Regions from separate parts of the Telluria mixta genome, predicted to be linked through region 1. Evidence: predicted binding sites of a transcription regulator. Region 1 holds the regulator's gene; each other region holds the start of a gene.
What was found. Region 1 encodes FNR, which switches genes on or off when oxygen is low (the NO sensors DNR and NnrR bind a similar motif). Its sites were predicted from a motif close to TTGATNNNNATCAA; they were not measured.
Positions count from the first base shown of each region.

Region 2: the regulator FNR is predicted to act here: its motif matches at 4,540-4,553, upstream of P0M04_RS08805 (OmpW/AlkL family protein).
Region 3: the regulator FNR is predicted to act here: its motif matches at 3,734-3,747, upstream of P0M04_RS27320 (lipid-binding SYLF domain-containing protein).

Region 1 covers NZ_CP119520.1:4,555,157-4,561,340, reverse strand. Annotated here, with positions in the region: gene P0M04_RS20375 (formate dehydrogenase subunit alpha) at 1-986, opposite strand, end outside; gene P0M04_RS20370 (formate dehydrogenase) at 1,002-1,208, opposite strand; gene P0M04_RS20365 (TorD/DmsD family molecular chaperone) at 1,219-1,890, opposite strand; gene fnr (fumarate/nitrate reduction transcriptional regulator Fnr) at 2,139-2,828, shown strand; gene P0M04_RS20355 (porin) at 2,889-3,959, shown strand; gene P0M04_RS20350 (glycosyl hydrolase) at 3,960-5,165, opposite strand; gene P0M04_RS20345 (TonB-dependent receptor) at 5,533-6,184, shown strand, end outside.
Region 2 covers NZ_CP119520.1:1,980,945-1,987,128, forward strand. Annotated here, with positions in the region: gene P0M04_RS08785 (TraB/GumN family protein) at 1-468, opposite strand, end outside; gene P0M04_RS08790 (HAD-IA family hydrolase) at 599-1,345, shown strand; gene slmA (nucleoid occlusion factor SlmA) at 1,350-1,925, shown strand; gene P0M04_RS08800 (chorismate-binding protein) at 1,934-3,775, shown strand; gene P0M04_RS08805 (OmpW/AlkL family protein) at 3,856-4,473, opposite strand; gene P0M04_RS08810 (glutathione peroxidase) at 4,611-5,207, opposite strand; gene P0M04_RS08815 (PPK2 family polyphosphate kinase) at 5,265-6,101, opposite strand; gene P0M04_RS08820 (CoA-binding protein) at 6,098-6,184, opposite strand, start outside.
Region 3 covers NZ_CP119520.1:6,192,868-6,199,051, reverse strand. Annotated here, with positions in the region: gene P0M04_RS27330 (putative Ig domain-containing protein) at 1-2,179, shown strand, start outside; gene P0M04_RS27325 (NF038129 family PEP-CTERM protein) at 2,190-2,780, shown strand; gene P0M04_RS27320 (lipid-binding SYLF domain-containing protein) at 2,859-3,662, opposite strand; gene P0M04_RS27315 (DUF2784 domain-containing protein) at 3,775-4,134, shown strand; gene P0M04_RS27310 (DUF427 domain-containing protein) at 4,193-4,564, shown strand; gene P0M04_RS27305 (M15 family metallopeptidase) at 4,583-5,308, shown strand; gene P0M04_RS27300 (ATP-binding protein) at 5,305-6,184, opposite strand, start outside.

The sequences.
Region 1 (6,184 bases):
TCGGCCGCCATGCGCACGGAGGCTTCCGGCACGCCCGTTACATCGCTGACCTTGTCAGGGGTCCACTTGGCCACTTCCTTGCGCACGTCGTCCATGCCGTAGGTGCGCGCCGCGATGTACTCCTTGTCCTCCCAGCCGTTGTTGAAGATGTGCCACAGCATGCCCCACACGAACGCGATGTCGGTGCCGGGACGGATGCGCACGTAGTGGTGGGCGAAGCGCGCCGTGCGGGTGAAGCGCGGGTCGACGACGATCATCTTCGCGCCCAGCTCCTTCGCGTGCAGGAAGTGCAGCATCGAGATCGGGTGCGCCTCGGCCGGGTTCGAGCCGATGAACAGCACGGCCTTGCTGTAGTGGAGGTCGTTGAACGAGTTCGTCATCGCGCCATATCCGTAGGTCTGGGCGACGCCGGCCACCGTCGTCGAGTGGCAGATGCGGGCCTGGTGGTCGCAGTTATTGGAACCCCACATCGACACCCATTTGCGCAGCAGGTAGGACTGCTCGTTGTTGTGCTTCGAGCTGCCGATGACCATCAGCGCGTCCGGCCCGGACTGCTCGCGCAGTTTCAGGAGCCGGTCGCCGATCTCGTTGATGGCCTGGTCCCACGTGATGCGCTCGTACTTGCCGTTCACGAGCTTCATCGGATAGCGCAGGCGGTGCTCGCCGAAGCCGTGCTCGCGCACCGACGCGCCCTTCGCGCAGTGGGCGCCCATGTTGATCGGAGAGTCGAACGCGGCTTCCTGGCGGATCCACACGCCATTGCTGACGACGGCCTCCACCGAGCAGCCCACCGAACAGTGGCTGCACACCGTGTGCTTGACCTCCGTGTTCGGCCTGGCCGGCACGGCGTCCGCCGCGGTTGCGGGCTGGATCACGTTCAGCGGCAGGTGGCGCGCGAGGGCGCCGGCACCGGCCGTCACGCCCGCGCCGACGAGGAAGCGGCGCCGTTTCAACCCGCTGTCGCGTGATGTCTTCACCAGGGTCATGGTCGTGGTCTCCTTCTACCAGTAAGCCGCGGTGCGGTAGTAGCGCCGGATGTGTTCCGTCTCGTGATAGCCCTTGGCCTGCTCCGGCTCCGCCGGTGCCGCGGGCCCGGGCTGCGGCTCGGGCGCACGCGCATGCGCGGCCGCGGCGACGGCCAGCGCGCCCAGCGGTGCCGCCTTCAGCAGGCTGCGGCGGGCGGGATCGGGTTGCTTGTCTTTGTCCATGATGGTCCCCTCAAGCGGCAATCGGGTCGGTAGCATCGAGCACGGCAAATGCCTGCGCTTCGATCGACAGGAACGCGTCGACGACGCCCGCGACGATCCGGTAGAAATTCGCGTCCGGGCTGTTCGCGATGTCGGCCAGGCAGGCCGCGTACCAGGGCCGGATGTGCGTCTCGAAAAAGTGTTTTTGCACGGCGAGGCCGCGCGGCGCCATGCCGGGGCCGCCCTGGATCAATACGCGCATCGTTTCGCACAGCGTGCCCAGGTGGTCCTCGAATTCGCCCACGCCGGGCGCGCGGGACAGGCGCAGGCGGGCGAGGTCGTGGCGCAGGTCGGCCAGGGGCGCGTCGTTCAGGTGGCCCGTGAGGTAGAAGGACCCGTACGGATTCAGCGGCGGCGTGCCGGTGCTGATGAACATGGCCGAGAATTCATCGGCCGCGGCGGATGCGTCGACGACGGTGGCGGCCTGGGTCAGCTTCAGCCAGGCGTCCTCGAGAGCGAATTCGCCGGCGGCGGCGATCGGGTCGGCGGCGGCCAGGGCCGCGAGCAGGGCGTCGTCGGGCGGGGCCAGCAGCAGGCGTGCGAACAGCGCGTAGAAATCGGCCCGGGCCTGGTCTTCGTCGGCCAGAGGCAGAGCCTCGCCATCATGCAAAATGGGTGAAGCGGAACGCTGGTCGGCCGACATGGTTCTCCCGTTGGCAAATATTCATGGGAAGTGTAATCCTTGACAATGCGAAGGCGCGCACGCTTGACCTCCACGCGACACTTCGTTGGCAAGGCGACCAACAGCGGGACAAATTCCCTACTTGTGGTAGGGGCTAACGTCTATAATCGGAACATCCCCCGAAGGTCCTCGCCATGATTGCAGCTGATACCCTACCCGCGACTCCCGTCACCGCTAACGCACTCAAGATCAGTTGCGCGGCTTGCAGCATGCACCAGCTGTGCCTGCCGATGGGCCTGGAGGATGCGGACATCGACCGCCTGGACCAGATCATCGGCAAGCGCCGCCGCCTGGAGCGCGACGAGCCGCTGTACAAGATGGGCGAGCCGTTCCGCAACCTGTACGCCGTGCGCTTCGGCCACTTCAAGACGTACCAGATCAACGCGGCCGGAGAAGCGCAGATCACGGGCTTCCAGATGGCCGGCGAGCTGCTCGGCATGGACGCCATCAGCGCCGACCGCCACCACTGCGACGCCGTCGCGCTGGAAGACAGCGAAGTCTGCGAGATCCCGTTCGCGCATCTGCAGGACCTGTTCGGCCAGGTGCCGGCGCTGCTGCGCCACTTCCACCGCATCATGAGCCAGGAAATCACGCGCGAGCAGAACGTCATGCTCCTGCTGGGGAACATGCGCGCCGAGCAGCGCTTCGCCGTCTTCCTCATCAACCTGTCCGCCCGCTACGCGGCGCGCGGCTATTCGTCCACGCGCTTCCAGCTGCGCATGTCGCGCGAAGACATCGGCAACTACCTGGGCCTGACCATCGAAAGCATCAGCCGCCTGCTGTCCCGTTTTAAAAAGCTGGGGCTCGTGCAGGTCGACAAGCGCGAGGTCGTGCTGCTCGAACCGGCGCGGCTGAAGGCGATGGCGGCCGGGACGGAGCAGTGCAGCCCGATGGCCTGACCTTTCGGTAGTTCACGGTCTCCCGGTCCGCATCGACAATGCGGGCGAAGGAGATCGTCCATGCATTCCAGATTCATTCCCCTCGCCGGCCTGCTGCTGGCCACCGCCGCTCACGCCCAGGACAGCGCCGTGCAGGTCTACGGCCGCCTCAACGTCGCCCTCGAACACGCGGACAGTTCCTCCGGCCCCGGCCTCGTGCGCCTCGTGAACAACCGCTCCGTGCTGGGCTTCCGCGGCGGTGAAGACCTCGGCGGCGGCTTGAAAGCCATCTTCCAGATCGAAGGCACGCTGTCGCCGGACACGGGCGCCGGCGCCCTCGCCGCACGCGACACCCGCGTGGGCCTCGCCGGCACCTGGGGCACGCTGTTCGCGGGCCACTGGACGACGGCGTACAACGGCGCCACGTCCGGCCTCGACCCGTTCTATCCGACGACGGCCGGCTTCATGAGCATCATGGGCAACGGTTCCGCGGCGGACGCGGACAACGTCAGCGACACCTCGTCGTTCGACCGGCGCCAGTCCAACTCGATCCATTACTGGAGCCCCGCGTGGCTCGGCCTGTCGCTGCGGGTGACGCACGGCCTGAACGAGGAAAAGCCGGCGAACGGCGCGAAGCCGTCGCTGACGTCGGCCGCCGCCATCTACGAACGGGGCCCGTGGTATGCCGTGCTGGCCGGCGAACGCCACCACGAGTACCAGGGCCCGGGGCTGGACGACACGGGCGCGAAGGCCGCCCTCGCCTACCAGTTCCCGCAGACGCGCATCGCCGTCGTCGCCGAACGGTTGAAATACGGGACGGGGGCCGGCGAGCTGGCGCGCAACGCCGTGTACCTGTCGCTGTCGCACCAGATGGGACCGCACGGCATCCGCATCGGCATCGCGCGCGCGGGCGACGCGAGCGGGCCGGCCGGCACGCGCATCGGCTTCGTGCGCGCCGGCGCGGGCACCGGCGCCACCCACGCGACGCTCGGCTACGACTACACGCTCAGCAAGCGCAGCAGCCTGTACGCGTACACGACGCGCCTGGACAACCGCGCGAACGGCGTCTACGAATTCGCGATCAACAGCTTGGGCGCGGCGCCGGGCGCGACGCTGAAGGCGTACGTGCTCGGCATGCGCCACAACTTCTGATCACACGTAACGTTCCAGCGTGATGACGCGCGGGTCGGCATACACGGCCTTGATGCGCGCATCGTCATTGGCCGCCGTGACGTCGACCCAGGACATGAAGAAGGACCACGGCGCGCCGCCTTCGAGGCTGCTGTCGATATCCGGCATCGGACCGTTCTCGGTCATGGCGACGAGCTTCGTGCCGCTGCTGAGTGCATAGGCCTTGTCGAACTCCGCCTTGTTGTTGATGTAGACGAAGTTGCCGGGATAGGAGTCGATGCCGATGATGTCGACCTTGTCGTTCCCCGGATACCAGGCAGCGTCGTTGCCGCACCAGCACCACAGCAGGTTGTGCAGGCCGTGGTAGTTCATGAGACGGTCGTACATCAGGTTCCACAGCTGCTTGTAAACGGTAGCGCCTTTCGCGCTCCACCAGAACCAGGTACCGCCGGCCTCATGGAGGGGTCGCCAGATGATGGGGACGCCGGCATCGCGCAGCTTTGCGAGCTGGACGGCGATGGCGTCGATATCGCGCAGCGTGTCCGCGTATTCCTGCGTCCCCTTCCTCACGGCCCGGGATGCGTCGAACGTCGTGAACTCGGTGTAGAACGTGTTCGTGCCGACGGTGCCGCCCGACGGCGAATGCCAGTGCCATTGATAGGCGATGATCGGCTTGTCCCCGTGATCCCGGCGCCATGCGATCGAGTTGGCGATCGACGGGTCGGCCGCATCGGGACCGAATGTGAAATAGCCCGGCTGGCCGGTACTCGGATTGATCGCATTGCCGTCCCACAGCCAGGAGTACATCGGGCTGTAGTGCTGCATGTCGAAGCCCCGCAGCAAGGGGTATTGGCCGGTCAGGTTTTTCACGTAGTCGAAATGATCCTGGTCGGTCTGGCCCGAAATGATGAACTTGCCGAACTTCGACAGCAGCCAGCTGTACAACGCTTTGGCGGCGGGCGTCGCGGCCGGATCGACCGGATCGGCGTTGATCGTGAAGCGCCGCACGACGCAGCTCGGGGTCGCGCCCGCCTGGCCGCAGGAATCGATCGTCACGGTGGCGGGCGATGGGGCCACCCGCCTGGACGACGCTGCTGCGACGGACTCGCTACCTGCGCGGCTGGTCGTGCCACCGCAAGCCCCAAGCAATGTCGTGGCCGCCGCGGCACCGGCGCCCTTGAACAACAGGCTGCGGCGGGTCAAAGAAAAATTTTTATCGTTAGACATGTTATCTCCTCCGTAAATGGATTGGCGTTAATCTCACGATGCTTTTCACATCAAAAAATTAACGAATCGATTATTCCACCGGCCCATACATACCCTTCGGGCTCCTCCTTCCCGGCGCATTGTTTAGTGACGTTTCTCGCAACAGCGTGAATACACCCCCCGCGCACCCAGCGTGTTTCGCGAAACAGCACTAAACAACACCGATTTCGCACCTCTTCTGGCCCGTCGACAAAACACGGCGTCAATAATTCGTATATCCGACGTTAATAAATCTTCTTTTGCAATATGTTTTTTTATTAGCGCCGGATTTACGCACATGCACAAGGTAATCGCCGCACTCGACGGCTGGACAACCAGAAGGGGACACATGAAACGCACCAACAAGACTGCCATCGCACTCGCCGTCGCTCACCTGGCGTGGGGAGCGGGAACGGCGCACGCGCAAACCGAGACCGAAGCCAAGGCCGTCGTCGTCGTGACCGGCCAGCGCGCCGCACTGGCCTCGGCGCAAAAACTCAAGCAGGATGCCGACGAGATCGTCGACTCGGTCGTCGCGGACGACATCGGCAAGCTGCCGGACCGTTCCGTCACCGAGGTCCTCCAGCGCGTCGTCGGCATCAGCATCAACCGCCAGGCGGGCGACAACGAGCGCTTCTCGGTCGAGGGCGCCGGGGTCAATATCCGCGGTCTGAACTACGTCCGTTCCGAACTCAATGGACGCGAGGCGTTCGCATCGAACGGCGGCCGCTCGATCAGCTGGGGCGACATCCCGCCCGAACTGATGGCCGGCGTCGACGTCTACAAGAACCCGTCGGCGGAGCAGACCGAAGGCGGCATTTCGGGTCTCGTCAACCTGCGCACGGCGCTGCCGTTCGACTTCAAGGGCCAGCGCGGCGCGCTGTCCGTCGAGGCGACGCACTCCACGCTCAGGAAAGGCAGGCCCGATCCTTCCGTGTCCGGCCTGTACTCGAACCGCTGGAAAACCGGCTTCGGCGAATTCGGCGCCCTGGTCGATATCG
Region 2 (6,184 bases), 2.6 Mb from region 1:
CTGGCGCGCGAGCCACGCATCGCTCGACAGGTCGGCCCGGTAGCCCTGGCGCGTGTATTCGGCCAACGTGAGCATCGTCGCCAGCAGCACCGGTTTGAAGGCCAGCATCGATGACGCGTCGAGCCCGCCCTGCTGCAACAGCCTGTCGAGGCGCCGCTTCTGCAGGGGCGGCAGGCTGTCGTAGGCGGGATTGCCGGGCGCCAGCATGCCGTACGTGCGCAGCGCATGCTGCAGGTCGGCGCGCGGCTGGTCGGGATCGATCTCGAGCGCCAGCGTCGATGCTTCGGCCAGCGCGCCCGTGAGGCGGTCTTCGAGTGGATAGAAGTCCGGCAGGCCGACGTGCAAGGTGCCGAACAGATGCATCACGTGGCCGTCCAGCGTGAGCCGGAACAGGGCGCCGCGGTCGGTTGCGTGGGCCAGCGGCGTGGCCAGCAGGCACACCAGAATCAGGTGGAAGAAGCGACGCATGGACACCTCACTGAAGTCATCCTTGACTCATTGTGGATGAGCCCGCTTAGCCCACCTGCGAGCTGTATCAGAGGAAGCCTTTGACGCCGGCCCGATATAATCGCGATTCCACTGTTCGTTTTTCGTTCCCGTGTCCAAGCCCCTCTCGCCTGTCTGGCTGTTCGACCTCGACAACACGCTGCACGATGCATCGCACGCGATCTTTCCGGCGATTAGCGCCAACATGAACACGTACATCGCGCGCGTGCTCGGCGACGGCGTCACGCCCGCAAGCCGGGAAGCGGTCGATGCGGCCCGCGTCGGCTACTGGAAGCGCTACGGCGCGACGCTGCTGGGCATGATTCGCCACCACCGCGTGGACGCGGCCGACTTCCTGCGCCAGACGCACGACATCGGCGCGCTGCACGAGCTGGTGCGCTACGAGCGCGGCCTGGAGCGCCTGCTGCGCCGCCTGCCCGGCCGCAAGATCCTGCTGACGAACGCGCCGACCGCGTATTCGACGGGCGTCGTGCGCCACATCGGGCTGCAGCGCCAGTTCGCCCACCATGTCTCGATCGAGGACATGCGCGTGCACGGCCAGCTGCGTCCCAAGCCGTCGAAGCTGATGCTGCGCCGCCTGCTGCGGCGCCATCGCGTGGCGGCCGGGCGCTGCATCCTCGTCGAGGACACCCTCATGAACCTCAAGCGCGCCAAGCAGCTCGGCGTGCGCACGGCGTGGGTCACGCAATACCTGCGCTTCAGCGATCCGATCGGCAAAGCCCCGTTGCCGAAGATGGTCAAACGCCCCGGTTACGTCGATGTCAAAGTAAAATCCGTGCTCAAGCTGCCCGCGCACCTGCGCCGGCTCGCACCCAGATACAACACGGAGAACCTCTAACAACATGGCAAGCACCAAGCCGGGCCAACGCAAACAGCAGATCCTCCAGGCCCTGGCGGCCATGCTCGAACACCCGAAGGGCGAGAAGATCACGACGGCGGCGCTGGCCGCCCGGCTGTCGGTGTCGGAAGCGGCCCTGTATCGCCATTTCGCCAGCAAGGCGCAGATGTTCGAGGGCCTGATCGAATTCATCGAGGGTACCGTGTTCACCCTGTTCAACCAGGTCGCGGAACGCGAGGACAACGGCCTCGCGCAGGCGCATGCGATGCTGCAGATCCTGCTGTCGTTCTCCGTCAACAATCCGGGCATGACGCGCGTGCTGATCGGCGACGCCCTCGTCGGCGAAGACGACCGCCTGGTCGTGCGCATGAACCAGTTCTACGACAAGGTCGAGCTGGCGTTCAAGCAGGCGCTGCGCGTGGCCAGCACGCAGGGCCACGGCCGCGAGGAAGACGTGGCCGCGCGCGCCGGGATGCTCGTCGCGTACGTGACCGGACGCTGGCACCGCTACGCCAAGAGCGGTTTCAAACAACACCCCACCGAGAACAGCCCGCTGCAGCTGGCCCTTCTCCTCGCCTGACCACCGCCATGGATGCCACCGTGTTCGCCCTGCTCGACGACGCGAGCCCCGAAGGCCATGCGCAGGCGCGCTCGCGCCTGTACGAGGGCTATGCGGGCATGCTGGCGTGCCAGCGCGTGGAAGACTGGCCGCGCCTGCTGGACGGCGTGCAGGACGCCCTCGCGCGCGGCCTGCACGCCGTGCCGGTGCTGACGTATGAACTGGGCGAGCAGCTGCTCGGCATCGCACCGCCGCGCGAGCTGCATGCGCCGCTGGCCCAGGTGCTGCTGTTCGAGCGCTACACGATGCTGGATGCGGACCAGGTCGACGCCTGGCTGGCCACGAGCGCACCGGACACCCCGGCCGGCATCGGCGCCGTGCGCGCCAACGTCGACGAAGCCACGTTCGCGCAGGCCATCGACCGCATCCGCGACTACATCGCAGCCGGCGACACGTACCAGGTCAATTACACGTACCGTCTCCGCTTCGACGCCTTCGGCGACATCAAACAGCTGTACGCGCGCCTGCGCGCACGCCAGCCGGTGCCCTACGGTGCGCTCATTGCCCTACCGGATGGACGCGCAGTGCTGTCGCTGTCGCCCGAACTGTTCGTGCGCCACGATGCCGGCCGGCTGCTGGCGCGTCCGATGAAGGGCACCGCGCCGGCCGACACGGACGACGTGGTGAACGCCGTACGCGCGCAGCACCTGGCAGCCGATCCGAAGAACCGCGCCGAGAACCTCATGATCGTCGACCTGCTGCGCAACGACCTGGGACGCATCGCGCGCACCGGCAGCGTGGGCGTGCCGGCGCTGTTCGAGGTGAAGCGCTACAGCAGCGTGCTGCAGATGACGTCCACCGTGCAGGCCCAGCTCGCGCCGGGCACCACGTTGCAGGACATCTTTACCGCCCTGTATCCCTGCGGCTCGATCACGGGCGCACCCAAGCGCCGCACGATGGAAATCATCCGCGAACTGGAACCGGCCGCGCGCGGCATCTATACGGGCGCGATCGGCTGGATCGATCCGCCGGCGGGCAACGGGTTCGGGACGCTGCAGAATGCGCGGTTCGGCGACTTCTGTTTATCCGTCCCGATCCGCACCCTGACCTTGCAGCCGGAACAGAACGGCGTGCGGCACGGCGAACTCGGGGTCGGCGCGGGCATCGTGTACGACAGCGACGCGGGCGCCGAGTTTGCCGAATGCCGGCTCAAGGCGGGCTTCCTCACGGGCCTGGCGAACGACTTCGAGATCTTCGAGACCATCTACGGCACGCGCGCGGACGGCTGCCGCCATCTGGAGCGCCACCTCGCGCGCCTTGGCGCGTCCGCCGCGTATTTCGGTCACCCGTTCAAGCCGGAGCTGGCGCGCGCTGCCGCAATGGAAGCGTGCGCTGTGCTGCCGGACGACGCCCCGCACCGCGTACGGCTCGCGCTGCGCCCGGACGGCGAGATCGTCGTGCAGACGGGCGCGCTGGCGCCCCTCGCCGAACCGGTCGCCGTGCTGCTGGCCGACGCGCCCACGCGCGCGCACGACGTCTTCCTGCGTCATAAAACGAGCATCCGCAGCCGCTACGACGCCGCCTGGCGCGCGGCGGAAAGCGCCGGCGCCTTCGACACGCTGTTCTTCAACGAACGCGGCGAACTGACGGAGGGTGGCCGCAGCAACGTGTTCGTGAAGATCGGTGGCCACTGGTACACGCCGCCGCTGTCGTCCGGCGTACTGCCCGGCGTGATGCGCGGCGTGCTGCTGGACGATCCGGCCTGGGGCGCGATCGAATGCCCGCTCACGCGCGACAGCCTTGCGCGCGCGCAGGAGATCGTCGTCTGCAACGCCTTACGCGGGCCGCTGCGCGCGGTGCTGCGCAAATAAAAAAGGCCGACATGAGGCCGGCCAAAACCGGCCTGTTACGGCCGGCACGCTTTTGGAGGAAGCGGGGTTCGTTACGGGGGTCAGAACCGGTAGCCGATGCCGGCGCCTAACAGCACCGGATCGATCTTCACGCGGCTCGCGCGTGCGCCGTTGATGTCGACGTCGCTGCGGATCTGTACCTTCTTCACGTCGAGATTGACCGACCATTGTTTGTCGATGCGGATGTCGACGCCGGCCTGCAGCGCCGCGCCGATGCTGTCGTGCTCGAGGCGTCCGGCGCCATCCAGGATGTCGACCTTGGAAATCAGGGTGTAATTGATGCCGGCGCCGACGTATGGGTCGATCTGCGCGCCAGGCAGGAAGTGGTATTGCGCCAGCAGGGTCGGCGGCACGTGCTTGAAGCTGCCGATGCGCTTGCCGTCCAGCGTGACGTCATGCTTTTGCGGCACCGTGAGGACGAGCTCCGCGGCCCAGTTGGGCGTAAAAAAATAGGAGATGTCGACTTCAGGGATCCACTTGTCGCCGACGTGCAGGCGGTCGCTCGCGCCGGTACCGCCGACGGGATCGGACTTGTCGGCCGGATCGATGTGCACCGCCCGCGCGCGCACCAGCCACGGCGATTCCTGCGCCAGTGCGGGCACGGCAGCCCCGACGAGACCCAGGGCGGCGAACACCAGTTTCAGCATCGACTTCTTCATGGTGAGACCTTTCTTCGTGTTGTTGTTCAACGAAGATCAGTCTATTGAGCCACCTCAACAAAATCGTTGATGTGCATCAAAATGACCATGAAGGTATGCGGGTTATTACGATAAACCTGTCACCGGTCAAGAGAAGCTCAGCCCTTCAGTGCCTGCTCGATCTTGCCGACGAGGGTCGGATCTTCCGGCGTCACCTTGCTCGGGAAGTAGTCGATGACTTTGCCGTTGCGGTCGATCAGGTATTTGTTGAAGTTCCACTTGGGCTGGTTGCCCGTCGCCTTGATCAGCTCCGAGTACAGCGGATTGGCTTTATCGCCGGAGACGACGGTGCTGGTGAACATCGGGAACTTCACGCCGTACGTGTTGTAGCAGAGGTCGGCGATTTTCTTCGCGTCCGCGTCTTCCTGTTTGAAGTCGTTCGACGGGAAGCCCAGCACGACGAGGCCGCGCGGCGCGTATTTCGCGTACAGCTTTTCCAGGCCTTCGTACTGCTTGGTGAAACCGCAGTAGCTGGCCGTGTTCACCACCAGCACGACCTTGCCGCTGTATTGGCACAGGTCCTGCGGCGTTTCGTCCTGCAGGCGGTTGAAGGTGTGCTTCAGCACGGCCGGGCAGCTGGCCGGGTGAGCCGCGGGCTGGGCGGCCGGCGTCTGCGCCAGCGCGGGTGCCGCCGTCAGCGTGGAAAACGTCGCGGCGGCGCCGAGGGAAAGCAGCAAAGCGGTGGACTTGAACATGGTCGGAGATCGTACGGGTTGGTGGATCTCCATTCTATGCCAATCTCACCCGTCGACTCAGTTGTCTATCCTTACCTTGGCCATGTCCGCCTTCGGCTCAGGCCACTCGAGCTTCATGCCCTGCATGGTCTCCAGCATCAGGTGGGCGATGATCAGGTTGCGGTGCGTCTTCGAATCCGCCGGCACGATGTACCACGGCGCGTGGTCGCCGTCCGTCGCGTTGATCGCGTCGGCGTAGGCGTCCTGGTAGACGTCCCATTTTTCGCGCGCGGTAAGGTCGGCCGGGTCGAACTTCCAGTGCTTCTCGGGATCGTCCAGGCGTGCCTGCAGGCGCTCGCGCTGCTCGTCCTTCGAGATGTGCAGGAAGACCTTCATGACCGTCGTCCCCGTCTCGGCCAGCATGCGTTCGAAGTCGCGGATCTGGGCGTAGCGGCGGTCGAGGTCCTTCCCGTCCAGCGTGCCGAGAATGCGCGGCACGAGCACGTCTTCGTAATGGCTGCGGTTGAAGATCCCGATTTCTCCCTTGGCCGGCACGCGCGCGTGCACGCGCCAGAGGAAATCGTGGGCCTTTTCCTTCTCGGTCGGCGCCACGAAGCCGGTGGCGTGCAGGCCCATCGGATTGATCTGCGAGAACAGCGCACGCACGGTGCCGTCCTTGCCGGAGGTGTCCATCCCCTGCAGGATCAGCAGCAGCTTCTGGTCGCGCGCCGCATACAACTTTTCCTGCAGCTTGGCCACTTCGGCCGTCAGCTCGGCAGTGAGCACCCGCTCGCGCTCCTTGATCTCGCCATTCTTGAGCTTGCCCTTCTTGTCGTCGCGCAGCGGGGTATCGCCGGCATCCTTGTCGCGCAATTCCAGGTGCTTGGGTGCGCGGAAGCGTTCCAGCATGCTCATGCGGCCTGTTCTCCCAGCTTGCGGTGCTCGATCAGCATGCAGTGGTTCATGACCACGTCCAGGCCCGCGGCCCGGGCCAGGTC
Region 3 (6,184 bases), 1.6 Mb from region 1:
CAAGACGTTCTACGAGGTGGAAGAGATGTCGCGCGACGGCGCGCACGCGGGCGATAACGTCGATATCCTCGGCGGCCTGCTGCGCCTCGTGACCGCGCAGGGCACGAAGGTCGATCCGTTCACGGGCAAACCGTCGACCGGCAGCGACGCCGTGAACGTATACCGGTTCGGCGACAACCGCCTGCTGCGTGGCGCGAACGCGTACGCCGAGTACATGCTCGGCTACGATACGCCCTGGGCCGACACGACCGGAGGCACGTCGGGCATCTCGCCCGCCTACCGCGGCCGCCTGTACGAGGTCGACGCGATCGCCGAGATCTACAACACGTACAAATACGTCGAAGGGGTGGACGTCGATGCCGAGGCGCCTTATCTGGCGACGGCCGCGGCGCACGCGAACGGTCCGGCCATCCCGTGGGGACCGGCGACGCCCAACAACAAGGACATGGGCCCGACCGCGATCTTCACGTTGCCGCGGGCGCTCACCGGCGTGCCGCTGCCCGCCGGTACGCCCGGCATCCTGGAGACCGAGCGCAAATCCATCTTCCTCGACGGCGGCTGGACCATGCAGACGGAGGGCGAACGCACGTTCGGCCATGGCAGCGTGACGCCGGCCGGCGCCACGATCGTCTTCCACGACGTGCAGTATGCGGACCGCTCGAAGTATGCGCCGGTCGGCATCATGGTCCGCACCAGCGCACCGGTGACCCTGTCGGCGAGCGCCAGCCGCGACGCCACGCCGTGGTCGGTCATGACGGTGCCGGACACGCACGGCCAGTGGCGCTACATCGTGCCCGACACGTCGGCCGCAGCCATCGGCGGCCGCTGGCTCGGCGACAACATCATGTTCTTCAAATTCTCCGGCCCCGAGGGTGCGACGGTGGACGTGGACTACGTCAACATGTCGGCGCCGTCGCAACTGACGCCGCCGCGCTTCGCCATGCCCGTGTTCCCCGTGACGGAGATCGTCGTCCAGGGCATGCCTTACCGCGCGAGCTATGCCGCGACGGACGCCAACACGGCCGACAGCGTCGCGTACGAGGCCGTCAGGCTGCCGGCCGGTGCGACGGTGAACACGTCCAGCGGCGCGTTCGACTGGACGCCCGCGCCGGCCCAGGTCGGGGTGCACGACATCGTCGTGGCCGCGACCGACGGCGTCGCGATCAGCACGATGACGGCACGGCTGAACGTGCAACCGGACCGCGCGTCCGCGTTCCAGACCGCGCTCGACGGCTACGATCCGGCCGCCGCGTACACGACGCCGTCGCTGGCCGCCTTCAAGGCGGAGCTGGCGCCGCTGCAGCAGCAGATGGGCACCGTGTCCGATGCCGATTTTCCGGCCTTGCTGAAGGCCGTGCAGGCGGCCGTGCGCAAGCTGGAACTGGTCAATCCCCGCGTCGCGTCCGACGGCAGCCTGGACTGGAGCAGGAACATGGTGACGACCATCGGCTTCGGCGCCGACCGTCCGGCCCTGCTGGTCGACAATAACTACAACAGTTATTCCGGCGACCTGCGTGCCCCGATCACCATCGACTTCGGCGAGAACTACCGTGTGGCCGTCGGCGCCTTCGGCATCCAGGCCCGCTACATGTTCGGCAACCGCTCGCAGGGCGCCAACGTGTACGGGTCGAACGACAACGTGAACTGGACGCTGCTCACCAGCCGCGAGACGACGGACACGGGCGGCCGCAACTTCGAGATGGAAGTCATCCCCGTGGTGCCCGGCCAGGAGACGCAGCAGTACCGCTACTTCATGGCCCGCGTGGACCATCCGGGACCGCCGACGGATCCGGCGTATCCGGGCATTTCGTCGTACGGCGAATTCCACTTCTACGGGACGCGCTACGACCTGCTGGCGCCCGTGGACCTGACCGGCAATGTGAAGATTGCGCGTTCCGGCCTGACGATGAACCGTTTCACCCAGAAGTACACGGGCACGGTGACGTTCACGAACACGGGCGGCACGGCCCTCAAGGGACCGCTGCAGTTCCGCCTTGTCGGGCTGACGAACGGCGTCGCGCTCGACAACGCGACGGGCGTGAAGGACGGCGTGCCCTACGTGACGCTGGGCGAGGCGGAACTGGCGCCGGGCCAGACGGCGACCGTGACCACGACGTTCTCGAACCCGGCCAGGGCCGCGATTGCCTATACCCCGCAACTGTACAAGGCTAACTACTAGGAGACGAATGATGAAGTCCATCACACACCGCGCGGCCCGGCTGCTGGCCGCAACCTGGATGTGCCTGTGCGCCGGCGCGGCGCTGGCCGTGCCGGTCCACCACGTCGACATCGACACGTCCACGCTGGGCACGGGCACCGCTTACCTCGGTTTCACGTTCCTGAGCGTCGGCGGCGCCACCGCGGCCAGCGCGTCCGTGACGAACCTGGCCGCCGACCTGCTGGGCACGCCCGTCGCGACGGGCTCCGTGACAGGCGGCCCGCCGGGCGCGCTGGCGTTCGCGAGCGATGCGGGCGGCGGCGACTGGTTCCAGGCGATCCGGCTGGGCGGCCACGTCGGCTTCGACGTGAGCTTCCTGTTCGGCGACGGCAGCGACGGCAGCACATTCGGCTGGTCGCTGTTCGACGACACGCACTACCTCGGCGTCGACGGCGACCTGGGCAGCATCGCCCTCCATCCCGACGCGGCGCCGGACGGGCGCCTGACCGTCACGCCGGACAATGCGTTCAGTGCCGTGCGTGCCGTGCCGGAGCCGTCCACGCTGTTGCTGGTGGTGCTGGCCGGCTGCGTGCTGGCGGCCGTGCGGCGTCGGCCGGTGTAACCGTCCACGGTGGCACGCCGCCGGGCGCAGCCACCGTCATCGGGTCCGGGCGACCATCCCGGGCCCGGTATGCCGCTGCTACCGCCCGCCGGTCTTGCCGCTGCTGCCGGCCGGCGTCGGCGGACTGCCGAGCACCTTGCGCAGGGCGTCGGCCTGGGCATTGGTCTCCGTGCTGTCGATCGCCTGCAGCGCCGTCATCGGCTTGCCGTAATAGGCCTCGGTCAGGCGCTGGTTGTAGCGCACGTCGTTGATGCCCACCGTGGCCGCGTTGCCGAACAGGCCCTTGCTGCCGGACCACGCGACGACGTCGCCTGCCGTGGAGCCCTGGGCCATGCGCGCGAAGTTGACGACGGTGAGGCCGGCGTCGGCGCTGAGCGAGAAGTTGTTACGGTTGCGGAAGCTGTCCACGGCTTTCTGGTTCAGCAGCACGAGGGCGATCGGCCCGCCTTCCACGCCGGCCTGGAGTCCGATGCTGAGGCCGCCGGTGTCGAAGAACACCGGGTTGCCCCAGGAACCGTCCGCGCGCCGGGCCATCAGCACGCCCGCGCCGCCGGCACCGCCGACGCCGAGCGCGGCCCGTCCGTAGGTGGGCACGATGAAGACGCCGCGCGCGCGGCCCAGCAGCGCCGGCATCCCGGTGTCGTTGGTCATCGTATGCACGACGCCGACGGCGTCGCTGACGTGCTTGACGGCGGTCTGCTGGCGCCGCGTGGCGGAGTCGCTGTCAGTGGCGCGCGACGCCTGGGAAGACTGCGCGGTGGCGACAGGCAGTGCGAAGGCGAGCATCAGCAGGGCGGCGGCGCCCAGCAGGGCTTGCCTAAGGATGGACCGGCGCCGGGCCGCGGACGGCGGCGTGGTCGTGCGTGGCATCACGTGCATCATGATGTTCTCCTCGGTTCGGCCGAACGGATCGGCGATGAAGGTGGAGAATAGGAGTGCACCCGGATGCGGGTTTGACATGTATCAGTCGTGCGCCGGTGGTTATCATGGGCCCATGGTCTATCACACACTCGCCACCGTGGTGCTGGTAGTGCACCTGGGCTTCATCCTGTTCGTCGCGGGCGGCGCGCTGCTCGTCGTGCGCCGGCGCCGCCTGTTGCCGTTGCACCTGGCCGCCGTCATATGGGGCATCGGGATCGAGGCCACCGGGGCGGCATGTCCGCTGACCGGGCTCGAGAACCACCTGCGCATGCTGGCCGGGGCGGCCGGCTACGCGGGCGGCTTCGTCGACCATTACCTCGTCGGACTCATCTACCCGGCCGGTCTCACGCGGACCATGCAATGGGGGCTGGCGGCGGCCGTGCTGGCGCTGAACGTCGTGCTGTACGCGCGCATCGTGCGCGGCGCGCGCTGATCGGGCTTGCGCCCGACTGGCCGGCATGAGATCGTAGATGGCCAAGACAGGAGAGAACATGCCGACAGCCATGAAGACACCCGGTCCCGACCATCCGATCAGCATCGCGCCGGCGCCCGGCCACGTCACGGTGCGCGCCGGCGGTGCCGTGATCGCCAGCAGCGGCCGCGCGCTCGCGCTGCGCGAGGCGGATTATCCGCCCGTGCTGTACATCCCGCGCGAGGACGTGGCCATGGACCGCCTGCAGCGCACCGACCGGCACACGTATTGTCCGTACAAGGGCGACTGTTCCTATTTCTCGATCGCGGGGGCAGGGCCGCGCGGCGAGAACGCGGTGTGGAGCTACGAGGCGCCATACCCGGCCGTGGAGGCAATTCGCGAACACGTGGCGTTCTATCCCGACCGCGTCGATGCGATCGAGACCCGCTGAAGCCGGCGGCGCGACGCGATGAGCAGCGGGCCGTTCGACGAGTTCACGCTGACGGGGCGTGCGCGCACGCATGTCCAGCAGTATGGGCAGACGCCAGGGCAACCGCCGGGGCAGCCCCGCTTTGCGGCCCGGCCCGAGGTCGCGGCGGCCTTCCTCGCGATGCGCGCCGCGGCCGCGCATGACGGCATCGACATGCTGCCGATCGCATCGTGGCGGCCGTTCGACGCCCAGGCCCGCAACTGGAACCGCAAGTTTTCCGGGCAGGCAACGCTGTACGATTGCCAGGGCAGGTCACGCGACTTCGAGGCGCTGGCGCCGCCGGAGATTGTCCGCGCGATCCTCGACTGGACCGGGTTGCCGGGTGCGACGCGGCGTCACTGGGGCACGGATATCGACGTGTTCGACCGCGCCGCGCACCCGCCCGGCTACCGCGCGAAGCTGTTGCCGGACGAGGCCGGGCCGGACGGCGTGTACGCGCGCCTGCACGCCTGGCTCGACGTGCATGCGGCGCGTTTCGGATTCTTCCGCCCGTATCGGACGCGGCGCCGCGGCATGTGCCCGGAGCCGTGGCATCTGAGCCATGCGGCCTCGGCACAGGCGGCGCTGGCGGCCATCGACATCGACATGGTGGCGCGCGCAGTCCGGGGGAGCGACCTGCTCGGCCGCGACCTCGTGCTGGACATATTGCCGGACATTTTCCGCGACCACGTGCTGGACGTGGACGACCCGGTACCGGCGCGTTAGTCGGCGGCCTGGCCGCCTGTGCGGCCGAGGCGGTGCACGCCGCCGGCGTCGGCGCGGTCCGTGCGCCCGGGCGGCGGCGTCAGGTGCAGCGTGGTGCGGGCCAGCGCGTCCATGCGCACGCCGAGCGGACGCCGCATCGGACCCGGTTCCAGGCGGGTGGCGAACATCCACAGCACGGGGTAATCCAGCGTCGTGGGCACGACCACGTTCAGGATCATCGCGAGCTGCCAGTCGGCGCACTGGAGGTCGTCGATCGCGATGAGGAGGGGCTGGTTGGCCGCGCGGTGCTGGACCAGCGCGCACAGGGCGGCCGTCTGCAGCAGCTGGGTGGCCGGCAGGGGCCATTCAGGCGCGGCGTCGATGAGGCCGACGCAGGCATCGACATGGACCGGCGACACGCCCAGCGCGGCGCAGCGGGACCGCACGAGGTCGGCCAGCGGGACGGCGTCGGTGCCGGCGTCGGCCTGCAGGCCGAGCAGGGCGAGCATCAGGCCGGCGGCCGTGTGGCTGTCCGGTGCGCCGTCGAGCACGACGCAGGTGTAGCCGCGTGCCCGGGCGTCGCGGGCGCCGAAGGACAGCAGGTGCGATTTGCCGGACCCGGCCACGCCCTGCATGTCGATGATCCGCCCGCGGCCGGCCACGTGGACCGCATCGATGACGGCACGGCATTGCAGGCGCTCGACGTCCGACATGTCCGGCAGGTCCGGCACGCGGCGCGCGAGCGTTGCCTGGCGGGTCGGCTCCGCGTCGATCAGGGTCTCGACGCCGATGCCGTAGAACGCGGCCAGGTGGCGCACGGTGCGGTAGGGCACGGGCTTGCCGGATTCGGCGCGCTTGATGGCGGCGCGGGTGAGGCATAGCCTTCGTTCCTGGAAT